2 regions of the Caloramator sp. E03 genome follow, and region 1 is predicted to be linked to the other one. Evidence: a T-box and tRNA genes for the amino acid it is inferred to sense, from the RefSeq annotation. Region 1 holds a T-box; the other holds one or more tRNA genes.
The links. The T-box of region 1 lies ahead of asnS (asparagine--tRNA ligase). A T-box ahead of a tRNA ligase gene usually reads a tRNA of that ligase, here a tRNA-Asn.
Positions count from the first base shown of each region.

Region 2: it encodes a tRNA-Asn, which carries the amino acid that the T-box ahead of asnS (asparagine--tRNA ligase) is inferred to sense. The anticodon was not compared.

Region 1 covers NZ_CP040093.1:1,489,733-1,499,727, forward strand. The annotation lists gene thiE (thiamine phosphate synthase) at 1-64, shown strand, start outside; gene ytaF (sporulation membrane protein YtaF) at 137-748, shown strand; gene FDN13_RS14585 (YmaF family protein) at 960-1,259, shown strand; gene asnS (asparagine--tRNA ligase) at 1,425-2,816, opposite strand; T-box leader at 2,864-3,101, opposite strand; gene FDN13_RS07400 (DUF2383 domain-containing protein) at 3,154-3,600, opposite strand; gene FDN13_RS07405 (alpha/beta-type small acid-soluble spore protein) at 3,656-3,916, opposite strand; gene FDN13_RS07410 (DegV family protein) at 4,024-4,860, opposite strand; gene FDN13_RS07415 (nitroreductase family protein) at 5,151-5,654, shown strand; gene FDN13_RS07420 (SH3 domain-containing protein) at 5,893-7,092, shown strand; gene FDN13_RS07425 (O-antigen ligase family protein) at 7,583-8,764, shown strand; gene araD (L-ribulose-5-phosphate 4-epimerase) at 9,175-9,864, opposite strand; gene FDN13_RS07435 (L-ribulose-5-phosphate 3-epimerase) at 9,891-9,995, opposite strand, start outside.
Region 2 covers NZ_CP040093.1:1,777,715-1,787,709, forward strand. The annotation lists rRNA gene FDN13_RS08760 (23S ribosomal RNA) at 1-1,458, shown strand, start outside; rRNA gene rrf (5S ribosomal RNA) at 1,693-1,809, shown strand; tRNA gene FDN13_RS08770 (tRNA-Asn) at 1,819-1,893, shown strand; gene FDN13_RS08775 (iron-containing alcohol dehydrogenase) at 1,944-3,086, opposite strand; gene FDN13_RS08780 (aspartate aminotransferase family protein) at 3,312-4,715, shown strand; gene FDN13_RS08785 (DNA-3-methyladenine glycosylase) at 4,787-5,401, opposite strand; gene FDN13_RS08790 (iron-containing alcohol dehydrogenase) at 5,787-6,986, shown strand; gene FDN13_RS08795 (ribonucleotide reductase N-terminal alpha domain-containing protein) at 7,275-9,995, shown strand, end outside.

The DNA of each region.
Region 1 (9,995 bases):
AATATTGGGAAGCAGCTCCATTGAAGAGGCTTCCAGAAAGTTAATAAGCCTTTGGAGAAAATAGAATTTTCCAATATCGAACCTTTTCTATAAAATTGCATAATATAATCTTGTACTAATCTTTTTGAGGTATAACATGGATTTTATTTCTGTTTTTCTTTTTGCAGTCTCTACAAGCACCGATAATTTTATTATTGGATTAAGTTATGGGATTTTAAAAATCAAAATCAATATAATGAGCAATTTAATTATAGCCTTCATCTCTTGTATTGGTACTTTTATTTCAATGCTAATTGGAAAAACATTCGTAAACTATATTCCTTCAATTTATTCAAATTATTTAGGGAGTGTATTGCTAATATTACTTGGATTATATATGTTAATAGGCTCTTTAAAGAAAAAAAGCCTTGCTTCTTGTGATAAAGGTAAAAAAAACAATTACTATGAAAATTTTATTGAACATCCTGAAATAATTGACTCAAACAATTCTAAAAACATTGAATTTAAAGAGTCAATCCTCTTAGGCATCATACTATGCATAAATAACTTTGGCCTTGGTATTGGTGCAAGCATTACTGGATTAAATATATATTTAACATCCTTTTGTTCAATGATATTTAGCATAGTATTTATTAAATTAGGCTTTTATATTGGTAACAAATCTCTTCCTAAAAATTTGTCAAACTGTTGTGAGATTGTATCATCATTAATAATAATCATTCTTGGAATATACGAATTAATTATATAAAATATTCATATTGTCCACAAACCATTTTTGTGTTAGGAACTTTTTCAGCAGTCTAAAACAGGTTTTGAACCTGTTTTTTATTCATAATATAGTGAACTACCCCACTTATAGAAGTGGGGATTTTTGTCGCTAATTAGTTAAAAAGATTGTTTTGTGTCATTTTTTGTCATACAACATAATATATATCAGAACAATATATTGAGGTGATAATGTGAGAAATTGTGGATATAGCTGCCATGTACACCGTTTCTCTGGTTGTACTACAGTCTGCAAATGCCACAGTCATTATTATAACTGCATATCCGACACTAACGAAAACTGTAGATGCCACAAACACTGTCTATACGGCAAAACTGATTCTGCCTGCGGTCACTGCCATGAGTTTAAATTTTTAACCTGCTTTGATATTCCTATATGGGGTGGACGCCATATTCACTATTACTGTGGAATTACAAAAAAAGAAAAGGGACACCGCCACTATATAATGGGCTATACGCTTAAGGATTGTTAATTAATTCAAAAATATTAAAAGCGCCAATGCATTAAATGTTTTGGCGCTTTCCTCATTTAGCAGCAGGAAACTCCCACTGCCATCCAGATTCTTTGTGAACTACCCCACTTATAGAAGTGGTTGACTCCTGTCGCTGATTAGTTAAATAATACTATACTACATAAACTAAAATTCTGCATTTTTTGGCGTTCTTGGGAAAGGTATAACATCCCTTATATTGCTCATTCCAGTTAAATACATAATCATCCTTTCAAACCCAAGACCAAAGCCTGCATGCTTTGTTCCACCATATTTTCTAAGCTCTAAGTACCACCAGTAGTTATCCATGTCCATTCCAAGTTCCTTCATCCTTCTTTCAAGTACGTCAAGCCTTTCTTCTCTTTGACTTCCACCTATTATCTCTCCAACCCCAGGAACTAAAAGATCCATCGCAGCAACGGTTTTATTATCATCATTAAGCCTCATATAAAAAGCCTTTATTTCCTTTGGATAATCAGTAACAAATACAGGTTTTTTAAACACCTTTTCTGTTAAATACCTTTCATGTTCAGTTTGAAGATCTATTCCCCACTCAACAGGGAACTCAAACTGTTGTCCTGACTTTTTGAGTATATCTATTGCCTCAGTATAGGTTACATGTCCAAATTCAGAATTTACAACATTGTTTAGCCTATCAAATAAAGTGTTATCTATGAAACTGTTAAAAAATTGCATTTCCTCTGGAGCGTTTTCCATTACATAGTTTATTATATATTTAACCATATCCTCTGCAAGCTCCATATCATCCTTAAGGTCTGCAAAGGCAATTTCAGGCTCTATCATCCAAAATTCTGCAGCATGCCTTGGGGTATTTGAATTTTCAGCCCTGAAAGTTGGTCCAAAAGTATATACATTCCTAAAGGCTAGAGCAAAAACTTCAGCCTCAAGTTGTCCACTTACTGTAAGGCTTGTTGTTTTCCCAAAAAAGTCTTTTGAATAGTCAATCTCTCCACCTTCAGTCCTTGGAAGGTTATCTAAGTCAAGTGTTGTAACCCTAAACATCTGCCCTGCACCTTCACAGTCACTTGCTGTTATTATAGGAGAGTTTACATAAACAAAGCCTCTTTCTTGAAAGAACTTATGGATAGCATAAGCTGCTATGGAACGTACCCTAAACACGGCTGAAAAGGTGTTACTCCTTGGTCTTAAGTGGGCTATAGTTCTTAAATATTCAAAGGAATGTTTCTTCTTTTGCAAAGGATAATCAGAACTTGAGGTTCCTTCAACTATTATACTATCAGCTTTAATTTCAAAAGGTTGTTTTGCTTCTGGAGTTAATATAACTTTACCTAAAACAGTTATTGAAGTGCTTATTGGGAGCTTTTCAACATCCTTAAAATTTTCAAGCCCCTCATCAAATACAATCTGAACATTTTTAAAGAAAGTTCCGTCATTTAATTCTATGAATCCAAAGGATTTTGATGATCTTAAAGTCCTAATCCAACCTGATATCTTTACCTCTTTGTTTTCAAAACTGTCTAGCTGCCTATATAAATTCTTTATTGTAGTTCCTTCCATCTTTACCCTCCTCCTTTTGTTGTTCAAAAATAAAAACCTTCGCCACATAAAGGGACGAAGGTTAATTCGCGGTACCACCCAATTTGCCAAAAGGCCACCTCTAAAGTACAGGATTTATATCCGATACTCTTTAGATATAAGGTTCTAAACACCCCCAAGCCTACTCTTTTCATTTCGGTTGGGAACTCCGGGATGTTCTTCAATACAGCTGTGATGCCGAACTTCCACCCTCATCGGCTCGCTTAAATCCATTTCTGTATCTACTCTTCCCTTCATCGTCTACTTAATATTTTATTCGTAAATTATAATATTATTAATCAATATTGTCAAGATATACTTACTGCACATTGCCTACCTCTCGAATTAAATTGTTTAATGTATCAAGATGATTCCTATCTTCATTTAGCATTTCCTTTACAAGCACTGCACTATTACCATCAAGATCCCCTTTTACAACTTCAGTTGCCATTCTAATTCCAAAGTCCTCCCCGTCATAGGCCTGTTTTAATATTTCAATATCACTTTTTTTGTTAATATTTTTTATATTAGATGCAACCTCTGCTATTTTGCCAATAAAGCCAACTCCATTTACAGGCTCCCCACCTAAGTCTTGTATCCTTTCAGCAATCTTTATAGCATGGTTTTTGTGATCTTTTTGTATATTTTGAAGTTCATGTTTTACATGCTTGTTTTGAACCTTTTGGATGAATTTTTCATAAGAATCTATTCCCATATACTCTCCTTTAAGCAATGTATTAAGTTCGTCGATTATCTTACTATTCATTAAATCACCTCTAAATAAAAAGGGAGCAAGAATACTCCCTTTTTAACTATTTATATTACTTTCCTGCTAAGTTTCTCTCATAAGCCTCAACCATTTTCTTTACCATGTAGCCACCTACAGTACCACATTCTTTAGAAGTCATATTTCCCCAGTATCCAGTTGCTGGTACCTGTACTCCTACCTCTGCTGCTACCTCTTCTTTGAACTGGTCAAGCCCCTTCTTTGCTTCTGGAACAACACTTTGGTTCTTTGAACCTGCTGCTGCACCATAGCCAGCTGCTCCTGCAAATCCTCCATAGAATTTGTTGTCTGCCATTTCATTCACCTCCTGTTCCTGTTCTACTATTAATTTAACCAATATTCGAACTTATAATCAGGGAGTTGGTGGATGAAATGATTAATATTGTTAATATATCATTTATATTAAAAAGCTATTATAATTCCTCCTTCGTTAGCATACACTGTACTTATTCCTGCTGTTGGAACTATTATAATATCTTTAAATTTATACCTTTTTAAAACTTCATTTTTAAATTCAATTGCTTTATCAAGGCAATTACAATGGGCAATTCCTAAAACTTTATTTTCTAAGTTGACTCCCTGCTCTCCTATTATTTCTATAAACCTTCTAAATGCTTTTTGAGCGCCTATAACCTTTTCTTGTATCTTTATAGTTCCTTCCTCAGTTCCTGCCATTATAGGTTTCAATGAGATTAAAGATGTAACCTTTGCAATAATAGGGCTTATTCTTCCTGCCTTAACAAGATTTTCTAAGGTATTTAACATAAAAAACGTCTTCATTTCCTTTATATATTCTTCAACTTTATCTACTATCTCAAGTTCACTAATGCCTTTTTTGCTAAGCTCATCTATTTTTAAACTTACAAGTGTCTCCCCAACAGAAGCACTTAATGAATCAAAAACATGTATAAATTTTTCTTTAATTTCTTCTTTAAACATATCCTTTGCCATTACAGCACTTTTATACGTTCCACTTAAGGCTGAAGATAAAGTTACAACAAATACACTTTCATCACCATTATATTGTTTCATAAAATCTACTGGAGAAGGACAGGATGTTTTAGGACATTCTTTACTTTTTCTCATAACATCAAGAAAATCGTTAATATTTAAAGTTTCATCATCCTTATACACTTTCCCTTCAATTTCTATGGTTAAAGGAACAATACTGATATTCGTGTTCCTTTTTATCTCATCGTTTAAATCACAGCAGCTGTCAGCGATAATTTTAACAGTCATAATAATTCCTCCTACTTTCATATTAATAGACTATATTAATTAATATACATTGTATACTAAATATAGAAATATTAAAATTGTTTTTCTCATTAAATATTTATGTTTTTAATAAATATTTCAAATAATTAACATAATTATTGCATAAATAATGGTGAAATTTTTCGAATTTTTGAATAAATCAATATATAGACTTGCTATTGTAAAAAATATATAATAAAAGGAAATATTAAGTATATAATAACTATACTTATAATAAATTTATACTACATATTATTTTAAGGAGGTGTTCTATGGAATATTTTGACCTAATAAGGAAAAGATGCAGTATTAGAGCTTATAAAAAGGACAATGTTGAAGAGGAAAAATTAAAACTTATTCTTGAAGCTGCAAGGTTAGCTCCTACAAGTGCAAATAAACAAGCTTTTAAAATACTCGTTATAAAAACAAATGGTAGAGAAAACGAACTTAAAAAGATATATAATAGGGAATGGTTTGTTGAAGCCCCAATAATCTTAGGAATATGCTCAATACCAAGCAAGGCATGGACAAGGGCTGATGGCAAAAACTATTGTGATATAGATGCTGCAATTGTTATGGATCATATAATACTTGCTGCAACTGAGCTTAATCTTGGCACCTGCTGGATTGGAGCTTTTGATAATAAAGCTGCAAAAGAAGTTTTAAAGCTTGACAGCAATCTTGAGCCTGTTGCTTTTACTCCTTTAGGATATCCAAAGGAGCATAACTATAATAAAATTAGAAAAGATATAGAAGAACTGGTTATTTGGTACTAACCTTATAATATTTGAATAATGGATTTTCATTTAAATCTTTATAGAAAAGCTACTCTAAAATAAAATTTCAGAAAAATAATTGTTTTACAATTAGGGAGCCTATATAATTCAAGAGATTATATAGGCTCCCTTTTGTATTACCACATTTTATTCATTGAAAACAGTTAAACCTGCAAAGTATAATTATGTTAACCAATATATTTTTTATTCTATTCATAAAGCGCAAAGGAGGAACTATATGAAAAAAACTTTGTCAATTCTATCTGTAACAGTATTTCTATTAACATTTCTTTTTATGCCTTATAAAAAATCCTTTGCAGCTCCTCAAAACCCAATTACAAGGAGTGAAGCTGAAAAAAGAGCTCTTAACATTATTAATCTAAAATGGACCTATTCAAAAAATAAAAACGGTAATATAAGTGCTGACAAATCTTTTTATGTAACACAACCCTCACAGTTTAAAGATGTAGTCAGCGGGGTATTCACAGGCATCCCCTACAACTGGGGAGGATTAGATAGCATTGACACCTATTCCTACAATGCACCGTGGACAAGTTTTCTTGATGCAATAGAAAAAGGTGCATTCGCTGGAAATGTTAATACTCAGTCAGGCATGGGATACATTTCACAAACTGCTGGACTTGATTGTTCAGGATTTGTACAAGCTGTATTTAATATAAAGGATTGGAAACTCTCTACTTCTACCCTTTTTAATAGCTATTTTACTAAGATAGATATAAAAGATTTAAAGCACATGGATATATTAAATAAACCTGGCGATCACGTTGTAATATTTGATAGATGGGGAAGTTTAAATGGAGTTGATGGTGCCTTTACCTATGAATCTACTACCGATACATTCTACGGTGGAATTCAAGGTACAAAGTGTTACTTTTTAAGCATGAAAGAAATAAACAATGGCTATATAGCTGGAAGATATAACTATATAATAGATGATTCACAGCAATCTACAATACAAACCACTTCCTCACTTAGTGGAACTACACAGTCTGAAACTCTTCCAAAGCCAGTTGACACAGGAATATTTGCTCAAATATCAGATAGCGTATCTCTCGCTAACCTAAGAAGTGCTCCTTCAACTTCTGCAAGCATTATAACAGCACTTCCAAAGGGAACAATAATATATATAGTAAGCTATTCCTCTGGTTGGTACCAAGTTAGCGTTAATGGACAAAAAGGCTACGTATGGGGAAGTTTAATATCTCCTATACCCAGTGGAAAATATGTGACAGTTAAGGGTGTGACTCAGCTTAATATAAGATTAAATCCTTCATCAACATCACCTATAATAGGAGTTTTAAAACAAGGACAATATGCTATGGTTCTTGATTACTCCTCAAGTGGCACCTGGTACAAGATAAATATAAATGGAACCGTAGGCTGGGCCTATAGTTCATATCTTTCATACATTTATTAATTATTAAAAGCCCTATACTTTTTATAGGGCTTTTAATAATTTCAGGCTGTTGAAAAAGTTTGTTTTTGTTAAGCCCCCTGAAGACTTTCCCTGGTACTTATTCATTTTACTAAGCAATTCTAAGCTCATGAAAGATGCCTTTTTAAAATCCATTCACGGGGCTCTTGCAAAGTTCTTAACCCAAAATGGGTTGTCTAAAATCCGTTTTGAGTTAATGTAATCACTGTGAGCTACCACCACTTATAGAAGTAGGCGACTTCTCTTGCTGATTAGTTAAATAAGATTTTAAAATTAATATATTTTTAAAATCTTATTAATTATTGCTCAATAATTAATGGTATATTATTTTTTTGTAAGTTTAATATAAAAATAAAAGAATCATTTTAGTATGTAAACATTTTTTTAAATTTACTACTAAATGTTTGAAGTTTACTACTTTATGATTTACTATAAGAAATGGTATGGAAAAATATAATAAAGGGGTCTTAAAATGTTTACATCAGCACTATTTGTAGTAATTTCTCCATTTACGTCTTTTATACCGATTATTTATATGATATATAAAACAATAACAAACAAAGACGTCATACCAATGAATCCTTGGAACAGAGGACTATTAGTTCTCTTTATATGGTCGTTAATAGTCGGGATTATAAATAGAAATATTATATCAACCCTATTGTCAGTAGCTTTTCTTCTTTACTTTTTCTTAAGCGTTTTTATAGAAAACTACTATGATAGTGAGTATAAAATTGAAGAATTATTTAAACTAATTTTGAAAATATCTTTTTTCTCAGCTCTTATTGGAATAGCTGAAAAAATAGCCTTCAGCTATTGGTCTAACCCTTTTTGGGCAAAGATATTATCATGCCACCCTTGGCCAGATAAGAACCATAGAATATACAGTACCTTTGGTAACCCAAACGTTGCAGGGGCATGGTTCTGTTGTATGATATTAGTTTGTATTTATTTCATTAATAAGAACCAAAAAAATAAATTATTTTACTATATCGCATTAACTCTTTTTATTATAGCCTTTTTCTTAACAGGATCTCGTGGTGCTGCCTTTGGACTTTTTGCTGGTATATTTATATATTTCTTTTTAAGCAAAAACAAAGAAACCTTTAGTTTCTTATTGTTATCTTCTTTGATAATTGTAGCAATGGTTTATGCTCCGCTATATTTACCAAGTTTAAAATTTATCGTAGGCCATGAAATAGATAACTCCATAAATAGCCGCCAAGCTATATGGGATGGATGTTACAGAATGTTTCAGCTTAAACCAATAACTGGATGGGGACTCTTAGGAATATATAAAAATGGAATTTATTATATTAATTATTATAAGAGAGAAGTACATGGTCATAATATATGGATAACTCTTGCAACCACCTTGGGAATAGTTGGACTAACTGTGTATATCTATATGAAGCTATATATATTTGAAGGTATAAGAATTCTTTATAATGATAATTGCAGGCTTGTTCCTCTTCTTGCTGCAATACAGGCATCAATAATAGTACATGGAATAGTTGACTTTACTATAATGGCTCCTCAAATGGGAATTATGTTTATAATATCTTCATCAATGATAGCCTCTCTTTCAATGCAATATAACGACTCTACAGTTAAAAATCCTATACCAGTACCTTCATACAATTCTCTTCTATAACAAAAAGGATTATTTCAATATATGAAATAATCCTTTTTCAAATTCAATTAAATTTTCATGTTCGTCAATTTATTAACAAAATATTAACACACAACTTCTTATTTTATGCTATAATACATTATGATGACATTTAGGAGTCATGATATATAATGTAATGGCTCCTAATCCCCCTCTTTTTTTATATTCAAAAGCTTATCAAAAATACTAATAAATATAATCACTTATCATTCAAATACTTCAAACTCTATTCTTCATGTTTTCAAAGTTAATCCATTTTGGAATAATAATACTTATTTAACTTTATATAAAATTATAATAGTTTCATGTTTTATATTAAAAAATAATGCATTAGATACAGAATTTAAACTCAAATACCTAATGCATTCTATTTATAACAATATTATGTTATATTATTTTTGCCCATAGTAAGCATTTTCTCCGTGTTTTCTCATAAAATGCTTAATTATTAGTGTATTTTTTGCACCAGAGTCTGCTGGATTTAAGATTTTTGTATGATATGCCATACTTGCTATCTCTTCTAATATAACTGCATTGTGTACAGCCTCCTTTGCATCTTTACCCCAGCAGAATGGCCCATGATCATTTACAATAACACCTGGAGTATGCATAGGATTCTTCCCTTTAAGAGTCTCTACTATAACCTTACCAGTTTCCTTTTCATAGCTACCTAATATTTCTTCATCTTTTAAGGGCCTTGTACATGGAATTTCTCCATAAAAATAATCTGCATGAGTTGTTCCCATAGCAGGAATTGACATTCCTGTTTGAGCCCAAATAGTTGCCCAGTGAGAATGAGTGTGAACAATTCCTCCAATCTCAGGAAATGCTTTATAAAGCTCAATATGAGTTGGAGTATCAGAGGATGGTCTAAGTTTTCCCTCTACAACATTCCCTTCCAAATCAACAACTACCATATCCTCTGCAGTCATATTTTCATAATCTACTCCACTTGGCTTTATTACAATTAGACCTTTTTCTCTATCTATTTCACTTACATTTCCCCATGTATAGATAACAAGATTTCTCTTTGGCAATTCAAGATTAGCTTTCAATACTCTCTCCTTTATATGCTCAAGCATATTAATGCCTCCTTAAATTAATCTTTTTAAGCATATTCCTTTAAAGCTCTTTTAAACTTTTCATCCATAAATCTTCTTGCATTTTTAATATCATCCATCCAATTCTCATTTCCTGTATACCAAAACTCTGC
Region 2 (9,995 bases), 290 kb from region 1:
GCTGAGCGCATTTTTGGCTAAGTGCGTCCAAGGGCTGAGTCAGACTTTCAAGGCAAATCCGGGAAGTTAATGACAGGGCTTGATGGGGAGCCCGTAAGGGTGAAGCAGCTGATTTCACACTGCCAAGAAAAGCCTCTATCGAGGGATGTGGTGCCCGTACCGCAAACCGACACAGGTAGGTGAGGAGAGAATCCTAAGACGAGCGAGAGAACCCTTGTTAAGGAACTCGGCAAATTGACCCCGTAACTTCGGGAGAAGGGGTGCTCTAGAGATAGAGCCGCAGAGAATAGGCCCAGGCAACTGTTTAGCAAAAACACAGGTCTCTGCTAAATCGCAAGATGATGTATAGGGGCTGACGCCTGCCCGGTGCTGGAAGGTTAAGGGGAAAGGTTAGGACCCACCCACAAAAACTTTGTTTTTGTGGGGACCCGGGTGCGAAGCTTTGAACCGAAGCCCCAGTAAACGGCGGCCGTAACTATAACGGTCCTAAGGTAGCGAAATTCCTTGTCGGGTAAGTTCCGACCCGCACGAATGGCGTAATGACCTGGGCACTGTCTCAACAAGGGACTCGGCGAAATTGTAGTACCGGTGAAGATGCCGGTTACCCGCGATTGGACGGAAAGACCCCGTAGAGCTTTACTGTAGCTTAGCATTGAGTTTCGGTATTGTCTGTACAGGATAGGTGGGAGACAGAGAAGGCAGGGCGTCAGCTTTGCTGGAGTCGACCTTGGGATACCACCCTGATGATACTGAAGCTCTAACCGGAGGCTTTGAATCAAGTCACGGGACATTGTTAGGTGGGCAGTTTGACTGGGGCGGTCGCCTCCTAAAGAGTAACGGAGGCGCCCAAAGGTTCCCTCAGTGCGGTTGGAAATCGCGCGGAGAGTGCAAAGGCAGAAGGGAGCTTCACTGTGAGAGAGACATCTCGAGCAGGGACGAAAGTCGGGCTTAGTGATCCGGTGGTACCGAGTGGAAGGGCCATCGCTCAACGGATAAAAGCTACCTCGGGGATAACAGGCTGATCTCCCCCAAGAGTCCACATCGACGGGGAGGTTTGGCACCTCGATGTCGGCTCGTCGCATCCTGGGGCTGAAGTAGGTCCCAAGGGTTGGGCTGTTCGCCCATTAAAGCGGCACGCGAGCTGGGTTCAGAACGTCGTGAGACAGTTCGGTCCCTATCCGTCGCGGGCGTAGGAAATTTGAGAGGAGCTGTCCTTAGTACGAGAGGACCGGGATGGACGAACCTCTGGTGCACCAGTTGTTCCGCCAGGAGCACAGCTGGGTAGCCATGTTCGGAAGGGATAAGCGCTGAAGGCATCTAAGCGCGAAGCCCACCTCAAGATGAGATTTCCCACCGTAAGGGTAAGACCCCTTGAAGAACACAAGGTTGATAGGCCAAAGGTGTAAGCGCCGTGAGGCGTTCAGCTGATTGGTACTAATAGGTCGAGGGCTTGATCAATAATTTGCTGTGCAGTTTTGAAAAAACTACATTAAGTAGTTGAGATTTTTAATATTTTACGACGAAGCATTATGATTTATTCGTATTAGTTCTTGCCGAGTCTGACGCAGAAAATTTTAGAACTTTTGCTTGTTTGAGAGAAGCGAGTTTTCAAAAGTTCTTAATTTTCAAGGAAGCGAGGCTTAGAACTAAAGAAGAAATCATATAGCAAGGAGAAAAATATTAAAAATAATATCTGGTGGTTAGGCATCCGGGGTAACACCCGTTCCCATTCCGAACACGAAGGTTAAGCCCGGGTGCGCCGATGATACTAAGCTGGAGACGGCTTGGAAAAGTAGGTGTCTGCCAGATTGTTAATGTTCCATGGTAGCTCAATGGTGGAGCATCCGGCTGTTAACCGGAGGGTTGGAGGTTCGAGTCCTCTCCATGGAGCCATTTTTATTTTTTGATATTTTAAGCCTAAGACTAAGTCTTAGGCTTTTTAACTATTCATATTTTTTGCCATAATAAATTGCATACAATATTTTTTTCATTTCATTCTCTGTTATTTCTATAGGATTTACTTTTGTAGAACCTTTCAAAGAATTTTCTAAAAGCTCACTAAAATTATTTGAAAAATCTTTTTCTGAAAGACCTATGTCTTTGAATGAGGATGGGATGTTAAGTTTTTTATTTAAAGTTATAACTGCTTCAATAAAATCTGTTGCATCAATAAGTTTTGATAAATAGTTTAGTCTTCTTTTTACTTCTTTATCCCTTGAATTATATCTTAGTACATAAGGAAGAGCTACTGCATTTAAAAGTCCGTGTGAAAAATCAAACTTACCACCAAAAGCATGGGATATTCCATGGGCCATTCCAAGACCAACATTAGAAAAGGCGCTTCCAGCCATTGTGCTGTATATATGTACTTTTTCTCTGCTTTCCAAATCTCCTTTTTCGTAAGATGATGGAAGATAATTGAACAATCCTTTAATGGCTCCTTCTGCTAAAGCTTCAGAATAGGGGTTAATATTTTTGTTAATATAACACTCAACAGCATGTGTTAGAGCATCCATTCCTGTTTCGGCAACTAAGTATTTTGGCATTGAAAGGGTTAAACTTGAATCAAGTATAGCAATGTCGGGGATAAAGGCATCACATTTTAAACCGATTTTTAAATTTATATTATTATATGTTATTACCGAAGCCCTTGTAACCTCTGCAGCTGTTCCTGAAGTTGAGGGGATTGCAATTAGCTTTATATTCTTTCTTTCTTTTGGCAAATTAAGCCTGTTAGGATTTTTAATATCTAATTCGTTATATTCGTAGAATACCGAGAGAGCCTTTGCAATATCTATGGAAGATCCTCCACCTATTCCTATCACAGTATCTGGTTTAAATTTCTTCATAATTTCTAATCCTTTTAATACATATTCAAAAGAGGGATTTTTTTTAATATCGCTGAATATGTAAATTTCAGCTTTTTTTGTTTTTAATATGTTTGATAGTCTGTCTATTGCACCAATTTTAAACATGGAATTTCCGCCAGTTACAATAAATGCTTTTTTTATATCAATATTTTCTATATAGTTTAATGAGTCTTTTCCAATAATTATAGAATTTCCATGGAGTTTTAACTCTTTCATAACTTTAAGCCTCCTTTACAGTACTTTTTAATTTAATTATAACATAAAGAAATAATTGTTAAGAATTAGCATTTAATAAAAAGAAAAAAATCACAAATTAAATTACATATAATTGAAAATATTAGAATATATTGGTATAATATATTTGCACACAATGTGCACAATAGGATTGATTTGTATTGTAATAGTTTTTAAATTATAGTTGATTAAGTTAGGAGGATTGTTATGGAAGTTAAGGAAAAGATTAATTACTTTGTAACGGTTGATGATGCATTGAATTTTAATCGTGAAAATGTAAGGGAAAATTATAGGGAATATATAAGTTCAAGTGTTGTTCAGCTTATGGGACTTTTAGATTTTGATAAACATTTTGTTAAGGCAGAGGGTACAAAAGTATATGATGAGGATGGAAATGAATACATAGATCTTCTTGGAGGATATGGTGCGTTAAATGTTGGACATAATAATAAAGAGATTCTTGAAGAAATTAAAAAGGTAATCGGTCTTCCAAATATTCTTCAAGCTTCTATATACAATTTTGCAGGAGCATTGGCAAAAGACCTGGCATTAATAACTCCAGGGAATCTTAAAAGAACATTTTACGGGAATAGCGGGGCTGAAGCAGTAGAAGGGGCATTAAAGCTTGCTAAGATTGCCAGTGGAAAAACCAAATTGATTTACTGTAGGAATTCTTTTCATGGTAAATCTATGGGAGCACTTTCTGTTACAGGAAGAGAAAAATATCAAAATCCGTTTAAGCCATTAGTTCCAGACTGCTACGAGGTACCTTATGGCGATGCAGATGCCCTTGAAGAAATGATTAAATCACTAAAAGATGTAGCAGCCTTTATAGTAGAACCTATTCAGGGGGAAGGAGGGATAAATGTTCCTCCAAAGGGTTATCTTAAAAGGGTAAGAGAAATATGTACAAAATATGGTGTGTATCTTATAGCAGATGAGATTCAAACAGGATTTGGAAGGACAGGCTATATGTTTGCTTGTGAGGCTGAGGATATTGTACCAGATATAATGTGTTTTGCTAAATCAATCGGTGGAGGAATAATACCTATTGGAGGATATATTACGACGGATGAAATATGGAAAAAAGCCTATGGAAAAATAGAAAAGGCATTTCTACATACATCAACCTTTGGAGGCAATACAATAGCTTGTGCTGCGGGAATAGCTTCAATTAAATATATAATAGAAAATGATCTTCCAGGTAAGGCAAAGGAAAAGGGAGAATATTTCTTGTTAAAGCTTATGAATTTAAAGGAAAAGTATCCTGTTATAAAGGATGTAAGAGGAAGGGGACTTATGATAGGAATTGAATTTGAGGAGCCAAAAGGAGTTTTAAATTCAATTACAGCAGGGAAGCTTTCCGAGCTTTCCAATGAATATTTTGCATCTCTTGTTGCTGGAAAGCTTATGAATGAGCATAGAATAATTACAGCATATACTCTTAATAATCCAAACGTTATAAGGCTTGAACCACCTCTTATTATTTCTTATGAGGAAATAGATAAAGTAATTTTTGCACTTGAAAGTATATTTGAAAAAAATAAGAGCTTTTTAGGTATAGGTTTAGATAGTGGGAAGCAGATTTTAAAATCTATGTTTAAAAAATAAAATAATATTTAAAGATATCATAATATAAAAAGCCCTCATGGTTTAATTCATAAGGGCTTTTTATATTATGATCATTTACTAGGTTTAGAAACAAATTTATTTCCAACTATATAAAATCTCCATAGAAAATCCTTAGCTTCCTCTGCATAATCAATATTTATTCGTTTTGCTTCTTTTATTTCAAAGTTGGTAATCCCTTCAGCAATATAAAAATTGTTGCTACAAATATCTTCACCATTGTTTGATTTATCAATTTTAAATGCACTACAAAGTTTTGAAGGACCGTTTGTAAGGTTAATAATTTCTTTTTTATTCAGCTCATTAAAGCTCTTGTTATATCTATTTTTTGCCATATCATCAAGCCCAGATATTGGCTCTACTGCTCTAATTAAAACAGCACAGGGCTTCTCAACTTCTTCGGTTACTATATTTAAACAAAAATTTTTACCATATATCATATATACGTATGCATAACCAGGAGGTCCATACATAGCCTCATTTCTTTCTGTTCTTCTATAGTTATATGAATGAGAAGCTTTGTCATGGGGACCTATATAGGCTTCTGTTTCAACAATCATACCTATTAGCTTTTTACCATTTACGATTTTTACAATATATTTTCCAAGAAGTTCTTTAGCAACAGTCAATGTATCACGATTATAAAAACTTCTATCAAGCATATTCATTATAAGACCTCCATAAATTACAAAATTGTGCCTTTAACATTTATAGTATAAACTAAAAAATTAATTAATTGCTATTTAATTTTTTATATAAATAAATTGTAGTTAATAAATTTTTGTTAATTTAAATACTTTTTGATTTTTAAATATTTTATGAAAAATCAAGCTGTAATAACGAGATAAAGAGAATTATTATAATTATTTAAGCTAAAATATCAATTATTCCTCATAATTGACAGTTGACGATTTATGAAATTATTGACAAAATATTAATAGATAGTTTGTTAAATAACTATCAAATATTATTGCCGTATAAGATACAAATCATCCAATAATTATTGTTAAATTGTTGGATAATAAAAAATAAATAAAGACAAGGGGGATTTCTATGTGGGAATCAAAAATGTTAATTAATGATGTAAGAGAGATAAGATGTAAGACAACAGTATATCTTGGAGTAGGGGCAATTAAGAAAATATTTGATATCTGTGAAGATTTGAAAAGTAGGGGTATCGACAAGGTAGTTGTAATTACAGGTAAAGGAGCTTATGAAAAGACAGGTGCATGGAAGTATGTTACAGATGCCTTTGAAAAAAATGGAATAAAGCATGTATTATATAATAAAGTTACTCCTAACCCAACTGCTGACCAAGTTGATGAAGCAACTAATATGGCAAGGGAATTAGGGGCAAAAGCTGTTATTGGTATCGGTGGAGGAAGTCCAATCGATGCTGCTAAAAGTGTTGCAATACTTTTGGAATATCCGGATAAAAATTGTAGAGATATTTATGAATACAAGTTTGTTCCTTCCAAAGCTGCTCCAATAGTTGCAATTAATTTAACCCATGGAACTGGAACAGAAGCTGATAGATTTGCAGTTGTTAGCATACCAGAAAAGGAATATAAACCAGCAATTGCTTATGATTGTATTTATCCATTATACTCAATAGATGATCCTTCATTGATGACAATGCTCCCAGCTAACCAGACTCTATATGTTTCAGTTGATGCAATAAATCATATAATTGAAGCTGCAACAACTAAAGTAGCAACTCCTTATTCTATATTACTTGCAAAAGAAACATTTAGACTTATTACAAAATATTTACCACAAGCTCTTATGCATCCACAGGATTTAACAGCAAGATATTACTTATTATATGCATCACTTATTGCTGGTATTTCCTTTGATAATGGATTGCTTCACTTTACTCATGCTCTTGAACATCCTTTAAGTGCAGTTAAACCTGAACTTGCTCATGGATTGGGGCTTGGAATGTTACTTCCTGCTGTAATAAAGCATATTTATCCTGCTTGTCCTGAAGTTTTAGCTGATATACTAAATCCAATTGCTCCAGATCTTGTAGGTGTACCAGGAGAAGCAGAATACGCAGCTGAATTAATGGAAACATGGTTAAGACAAGTTGGACTTATTGAAAAGTTACAAGATCTTGGATTTACAGAAAATGATGTTGAAAAATTAGCAAATCTTGCATTAAGTACTCCAAGTCTTGACTTACTATTAAGTATGGCTCCAATTCCAGCAACAAAAGAAACAATAAAACAAATATATACTGATTCATTATAATAAATATGTAGCGTATAATGTTTAAAAATAATGAATGTACATTGATGAGGAATTTGCAAAATATTAGAAAAATAGACTATATAAGGAAATTTAAAAATCCCATTATACTGAATAAGTATTATGGGATTTTTTGTTTTCAATAATATAAACAAGAAATATTGAGCAAGAGAGAGAAATTATTCTCTAAGTATTATTTTTGTTGTTTGAAGTAATGAATCATGAATGATACAATATGTTGTATAATATAATATATATACATACAAAATGTTGATAGAGAGGAGCGAATATATGGAGCTTAGCGAAAATGCATTAAAAGTTTTAAATAAAAGGTACCTAGCAAAGGATGAAAAGGGAAATATAATAGAAACTCCTGAGGAGATGTTTAAAAGGGTTGCAAAAGCTGTTGCAAAGGCAGATGAAATATATGATAAAGATGCTGATGTTATTGCTACAGAAAAAAAGTTCTATGATTTAATGACTTCATTAAGGTTTATTCCTAATTCCCCAACCCTTATGAATGCAGGGCGTCCTTTGGGGCAGCTCTCTGCCTGTTTTGTTCTTCCAATTGAGGATTCGATGGATGGTATATTTGATTCGGTTAAAAACGCAGCACTTATACATAAATCAGGAGGGGGAACGGGTTTTAGCTTTTCAAGGCTAAGGCCTAAAGGCTCAACTGTTAAAACAACAGGAGGAGTAGCTTCAGGTCCTGTTAGCTTTTTAAAGGTATTTAATTCTGCAACGGAGGCTGTAAAGCAGGGGGGCACAAGAAGAGGGGCAAATATGGCAATACTTCGTGTTGACCATCCAGATATTTTAGAGTTTATAAAATGCAAAGAGGATAATAGTGAGATAACAAATTTTAATATTAGCATTGGAATTACTGAAAAATTTATGGAAGCTGTTTTTAAAGGTGAGGATTATGAGCTTATAGATCCTCATACTAAAGCTATAGCAGGAAAGCTAAATGCAAAGGAAGTTTTTGATACAATAGTAAAAATGGCTTGGAGAAATGGTGAACCTGGAATAGTTTTTTTAGACAGGATGAACAAAGATAATCCAACTCCAGCTTTAGGAGAAATTGAAAGCACTAATCCCTGTTTTCATCCTGATACTTTAATATCAACAGAGGAAGGGCTTGTAAGGATTGAAGACCTTTATAAAAAGTATGGCAACAATATGTTCAATATTATAACCGACAATAGGGTTATAAAAGATAAAATAAGTCAAAATGTAAAAGATTATTATGAAAATGGTGTAACTTTAAGACCTGCAAAGGTTTACAAAACTGGAATAAAAAAGACTATAGAAATAATCCTTCATAGTGGTCAAACTTTAAAAGTAACGCCAGAACATAAAATTATGACATCTTTGGGCTGGAAAGAGGCATGTAAGCTCTCAATAGGTGATGAGGTTCTTATCCAATCTTCAAAGGGATTTTTTAAATATGATGATAAAATAGGAGAGGAGCTTGGGCTATTTTTAGGATGGCTCTCAGGAGATGGATGGCTTACATCTGATGAAAAAGTGCTTGGAATGGTTTTTGCTGAATATGAAGAATATATACTTAGAAAGATGCAAAGCATTGCATTAAAGTATGGTGCTGGTGAAGGAATAATAAATAAGCGTGAGAATGGAACATGGCAGATTTTATTTAAACGAAAGGAATTTGTAAATGCTATAAAAAGCTTAGGATTTGAAGCAAAAAAAGCCCATGAAAAGAGAGTACCAAAATCAATATTTACAGCTTCAAAAAATACTGTTGCAGCATACATAAATGGACTTTTCAGTTCCGATGGAACGGTTAATTTTGTTGACGATAATCATAGAGATATAAGGCTTAGCTCTACTTCAATAGAGCTTTTAAGGGATGTACAGTTACTACTTTTAAATTTAGGTATTTATTCAAATATATATAATAGAACAAAATCCCACCCATCAAATTTTGAATATATAACAAAGGATGGAGAAAAGAGAGTTTATGAAAGCAAGGAATATTATGAGCTAATAATTACACGCAACAATATATGTTCCTTCTGTGAGGAAATGAAGGATTTAATACAGAAAGAAAAAAATGAGAAACTAATTAGTATAAATAGACCTTCAAGAAAAAATACTTACTATACTACAAAAGTAGAAGAGATTAAAGAATCTGAAACTATTGAGGTTTATGATATAAATGAACCGGTTACGAATTCTCTTGTAGCAAATGGGGTTGTTGTTCATAATTGTGGTGAGCAGCCTCTGCTGCCCTATGAAAGCTGCAACCTTGGTTCTATAAACCTTGTTAAAATGCTTAAACTAAAAGATGGAAAATATGAGGTTGATTATGAACTTCTTGAAAAAACTATTCATGATGCTGTTCATTTTCTTGATAATGTTATTGATATAAATAAATATCCTCTACCTGAAATAGAAAAAAGAACAAAGCTTACAAGAAAGATTGGACTTGGGGTTATGGGATTTGCTGATATGCTTATAATGCTTAAAATACCTTATAATTCTCAGGAGGCTGTAGATTTTGCAGATAAATTGATGGGTTTTATAGATGAAAAATCAAAAGATGCAAGCAGGCAGCTTGCAGAAAAAAGAGGTGCCTTTCCAGCCTTTTATGATAGCATATATAAAGATGAAAAGCCCATAAGAAATGCTACAACAACAACTATAGCACCAACAGGCACAATCAGCATAATAGCAGGGGTTTCATCGGGCATTGAGCCTTTATTTGCAGTTGCCTTTGTAAGAAATGTTATGGATAACGATAAACTAACTGAGGTTCATCCATATTTTGAAAAGATAATAAAATATAGAGGCATTTACTCTAAGGAACTCATGCTAAAGGTTGCAGAGCATGGCACTCCATCTCATATTAAAGAAATACCTGAGGATATAAAAAGGATATTTGTAACTGCTCATGATGTAAGCCCTATATGGCATATAAGGATGCAGGCGGCCTTTCAAAAGCATACAGATAATGCAGTTTCAAAGACAGTAAACTTTAAAAATGAA